DNA from 2 places in the Nocardioides sp. LML1-1-1.1 genome. Region 1 is predicted to be linked to the other one. Evidence: riboswitches for the same ligand, from Rfam matches in the RefSeq annotation. Region 1 holds a riboswitch; the other holds the start of a gene.
What was found. A riboswitch is a leader RNA that binds a small molecule or an ion and turns the genes downstream of it on or off. The one in region 1 is predicted to bind cobalamin.

Region 1 (2,377 bases):
GGTGGCGGCGAGCCCGGGGTCGGCGACCTCGACGACGTCGTAGGCCGGCTCCTCGTAGGGGTGCGCGGCGAGCAGGGCGCGGACCACCTCGCCGCGGACCGCACGGTCGAGGACCACCTCGATCCGCACCTCCTCGACGGTCGCCAGCTCACCGACGGTGCCGACCATCGGCTCCGCGCCCTCCAGCGGGCGGAACCGGCCCTCGCCGGGCGCGCTGGTGAACGAGGCGAAGTCGTAGTCGCCGATCCGGCCGGCACCGGCCTCGGCCATCGCGGCCCGCACGGGCGCGGCGGCGTCGGCGGGCACGAAGACGGTGACCTTGTCGCGCGGACCGCCAGGCGCGGGGAGGATCGGGGCGAGGTCGGTGAGCCCGATCGCCAGGGCGAGCGCCTCCGAGACCCCGCCCACGGCCTGGTCGGCGTTCGTGTGCGCGGTCAGCAGCGCCGTACCGGCCTTGGTCAGGGTGTGCAGGGTGCGCCCCTTGGGCGTGGTCGCCGCGACGCCGTGCACCGGCTTGAGGAAGAGCGGGTGGTGCACGACGAGCAGGTCGGCCTTCCAGTCGGCGGCCTCCTCGGCGACCGCCGGCGTCGGGTCGACGGCGAGCAGCACCTTCTTCACCGGCTGGGCCGGGTCGCCGGCGACGAGGCCGACGGCGTCCCAGGAGTCGGCGGTGGCCGGTGGGTACCAGCCGTGGACCAGGTCGACGACGTCCTCGAGCGCGGGCATGTCGGCCAGGCTAGCGGGGCCGTTGGTAGTGTGCGGCTGCCAGTCGACCTCCCCGGAGGTCAGGGAACCCGGTGCGAGTCCGGGACTGACGCGCAGCGGTGTGGGTGACGGGCGGAGCACGACGTCACTGGACCCTCCGGGGCCTGGGAAGACGCTCCGCACCGGATGATCCCGAGTCCGAAGACCTGCTGGCCCTTGCGACGTACCGCTCGCGAGGTCGTGAGGGGAGATCGCGAGGATCCCCGGCCTCGAAGGACCACACATGGCGCGCAGCCGACCGGACCGGTGCCCGGGCATCGTGCACCCGTGGCCGGCCGACGACGGTGGCCTGGTGCGGATCCGGGTCCCCGGCGGCCGAGTGGCGCTCTCCGCGCTGCGCGCGCTGGCGGAGGTCGCCGCCGAGTACGGTGACGGCCGGGTCCGGCTGACCGGCCGCGCGAACCTGCAGGTCCGGGCGATGCCGCTGACCGGCGACCGTCTCGCCGACGAGGCACTGGCCGCGCTGGAGGCGACCGGGTTGCTCCCCTCACGTGCCCACGACCGGGTCCGCAACGTGCTGGCCTCCCCCCAGACCGGGTACGCCGGCGGCCGCGCCGACCTGGGCCCGGTGGTGGCCGCGCTCGATGCGCTGCTGCTCGGCGACGAGGGGCTGGCCGGCCTGCCGGGCCGCTTCCTGTTCACCCTCGACGACGGCCGCGGCGACCTCGCCGACCGGCACAAGGACCTCGGCCTGGTCGCGCTCGACCGCGAGAGCGCCCAGCTCCGCGTCGGCGAGGGCTGGGGCGAGGTCGTCGCGCTGGCCGAGGCCGCGGACGCGCTCGCCGGTCTCGCCCGCGCCTTCCTGTCCGCCCGCGGCACCGGTCCGGCCGCGGCCTGGCACGTGGACGAGCTGCCCGCTCCCCTGGCGCCGGCCCGCGCTCCGGAGCCCGGCGCGGACGTCCGCGGCGAGCCGCTGCCGTTCGGCCCGGTGGCCGGCGGCGAGCACGTGCCGGTCGGCGAGGACGGGCTGACGTCCGCCGACCTCGCCGGCTGGCGAGCCGAGACCGTCGTCGTGACCCCGTGGCACGGCGTCCTGATCCCCGAGCCGTCCCCCGAGGAGACCTCATGACCGACCTGACCGCTCCCCCGCGTCGGTACGACTACATCGCCGACGGGCCGGCGATCTACGTCGACTCCTTCGCCACGATCCGCCGCGAGTCGGACCTGTCCGGGGTTCCGGCGGACGCGGAGAAGGTCGCCGTCCGGATGATCCACGGCAGCGGCCAGACCGACCTGGTCCGCGACCTCGTCGTCCACCCCCGGCTGGCCGAGGCCGGCCGTGCCGCGCTCGCCGCGGGCGCGCCGATCCTCTGCGACGCCCGGATGGTCGCGATGGGCATCACCGCCGGCCGCCTGCCCGCGGACAACCCGGTGCACTGCTTCCTCACCGACGAGCGGGTCCCCGCGCTGGCGGAGCAGTGGTCGACCACGCGCACCGCGGCGGCGGTCTCGCTGTGGACGCCGTACCTCGACGGCGCCGTCGTCGCGATCGGCAACGCTCCGACCGCGCTCTTCCACCTGCTGGAGATGATCCTCGACGGCGCGCCGCGCCCGGCCGCGATCGTCGGCTGCCCGGTCGGCTTCATCGGGGCCGCGGAGTCCAAGGACGCAC
Region 2 (2,377 bases), on a different contig from region 1:
GAGCAGGAAGTACTGCGGTGTCTCGATCACCAGCCGGGTGGTCGGGTGACGCAGCAGGTAGCGGTCGTAGACGGTGCGCAGCCCGAAGTACTCGAACCGCCGGTCGCCGGACTCGTCGATCGCGAAGTCGAGCTTGCGGGCGTTGTCCTTGACGAAGGCCGCGGTCTCGTCGCCGATCACGCCCTCGGCGTGCCCGAGCGCGACGGACTGGCTGAACGAGGCCACGCCCTGGTTGCGGATCTCCTTGTCGACGTAGCCCGCGAGCAGCCGGGCCGCGAGCCGGGAGTACGCCGGCTCCTCGCCGATCAGCTCGGCGGCCGTCTGGATCGAGAGCCGGTCCAGCTCGGCGGTGGTGGCGCCGTCGTACAGGCCGCTGATGGTGCGGGTCGCGACCCGCATCGGGTCGACGTCGGGCAGGTCGCCGCTGACCCGGTCGACCGCCCGGACGATCTTGGCGACGTCGACGTTCTCGTGCTCGCCGTTGCGCTTGCGCACCTGCATGGAGGTGCGGGTGGGTGACTCGATGACCGTCACTGGTCTCTCCCCTCGGAGTCGTGGCTCGCGAGGGGACGACAGCGGTCGACGGCACAGCGCCTTCCAGCCGTCGGCCTTCCCACGAGGCCTCGGACCACCGCACCCGGCGGGTGCGGTGCGCTGGCAGGTCTTCGGACTCGTGGGCGTCCGGCTCGCTCCTACTGGCCGTCGCTTCCCAGGCCCTGAGGCCCAGTGCTGTTGACGGCGGTCGTTCCCACTCACCGCTGCGGGGCAGTCCCGGACTCTCACCGGGTTCCCTCTTGCCTCTCCGGCCCGGGTGGGTCGGAGAACCAGCTGCATCGCCACCATATGTAGGGCCGAGCCCGAGAAGTGGGACCAGATGTAGGGGCGGCGTGTCGCGGGTGAGGAAGGACACGGCGGGCCGGCGGGGCCCGGCGTGCTAGCGTCCGCCTCGCCAGTCGCACTCACGAAGATCGTGGGTCAGGGAACCCGGTGAGAGTCCGGGACTGACGCGCAGCGGTGAGGGTGACGGGCGGGGCAACACGCCACTGGAGCGGGCAATTCGCCGCTCTGGGAAGGCGCTCCGTCCGGTCGATCCCGAGTCCGAAGACCTGCTGGCCGTGGGCCTCGGGGTCCGCGTCACACCCCACCCACACAGGCTTCGCGCAAGAGCCTCGGATCGAAAGAGTGACCCGTGACGTCTCGTCGTCCCCGTTTTCTGCCTGCCCTGCTCGCCCTCCCGCTGGCCCTGTCCGCCTGCGCCGGAGCGCCCGAGCCCGAGAAGAAGGAGGCGGCCGGGGACGGGTTCCCGGTCGAGGCCTCCAGCTGTGGCTACACCTCCACCATCGAGGCGCCGCCCGAGCGCGCGGTGACCATGAACCAGGGCGCCACCGAGGTGATGCTCGCCCTCGGCCTGCAGGACCGGATGGCCGGCACGGCGTACCTCGACGACAGCGTGCCGGCCAAGTGGAAGGCGGCGTACGACGAGGTGGAGGTGCTCTCGAAGGAGTACCCCGACCACGAGTCCCTGCTCGCCGCCGAGCCCGACTTCGTCTACGGCTCCTACTCCAGCGCGTTCGGCGACGAGGCCGCCGGCTCCCAGAAGGAGCTGACGGGCCTCGGCATCGGCTCCTTCGTCTCGCTCTTCGGGTGTGGCGAGAACGAGCCGAGCGCGGACGTCTCGTTCGACGCGGTCTGGGACGAGATCGAGACGGTGGCCGAGGTGTTCGGCGTGCCCGAGCGGGCCGAGGCCCTGGAGGAGGACCAGGAGAAGGCGCTCGACGCGCTCGCGCAGCAGGCGCCGGGCAAGGGCCTGGACGTGTTCTGGTTCGACTCCGGCGACAAGGCGGCCTTCGCGGGCGCCGGTGAGGGCGGCCCGCAGCTCATCCTCGACGCCGTCGGGGCCACCAACGTGTTCGCCGACGTCAAGGGCGGCTGGGCCGACGTCAGCTGGGAGCGGGTCGTGAAGTCAGATCCCGACCTGATCGTGCTCGCGGACGCGAGCTGGTCGAGCGCGCAGGAGAAGATCGCACTGCTGGAGAAGGACCCGGTGCTGAAGAACCTGCGCGCGGTGAAGGCGAAGGCGTACGTCGTGCTGCCGTTCTCCGCCACCACGCCGGGCGTCCGGCTCGCCGACGGCGCGGTGGACCTGGGCGAGCAGCTCGCGCAGCGCTCGCGATGACCCTGGCGGCCCGGCCCCTGGGCGCCGTGCTGACGGTGCTCCTGGCGGCGGCGGTCGTGGTGGCGGTCGGCATCGGCTCGGTGCACGTGCCGGTGACCGACGTGCTGGACGTGGTGCTGCGCCGCTTCGGCGCCGCGGTCGACGCGAGCGTGGTCGACGACCGGATCGTGTGGCAGCTGCGGATGCCCCGCGTGCTGGGAG

Region 2: it holds a riboswitch for cobalamin, as region 1 does, so the genes downstream of both, MRBLML1_RS04330 (ABC transporter substrate-binding protein) here and MRBLML1_RS11290 (nitrite reductase) in region 1, are expected to answer to the same signal.

What each region holds. Positions count from the first base shown of each region.
Region 1 covers NZ_JBEGHK010000003.1:52,698-55,074, reverse strand. The annotation lists gene MRBLML1_RS11295 (Nif3-like dinuclear metal center hexameric protein) at 1-726, opposite strand, end outside; cobalamin riboswitch at 750-933, shown strand; gene MRBLML1_RS11290 (nitrite reductase) at 989-1,834, shown strand; gene MRBLML1_RS11285 (precorrin-8X methylmutase) at 1,831-2,377, shown strand, end outside.
Region 2 covers NZ_JBEGHK010000001.1:885,366-887,742, reverse strand. The annotation lists gene MRBLML1_RS04335 (ribonucleoside-diphosphate reductase subunit alpha) at 1-534, opposite strand, end outside; cobalamin riboswitch at 640-845, opposite strand; cobalamin riboswitch at 934-1,128, shown strand; gene MRBLML1_RS04330 (ABC transporter substrate-binding protein) at 1,190-2,176, shown strand; gene MRBLML1_RS04325 (FecCD family ABC transporter permease) at 2,173-2,377, shown strand, end outside.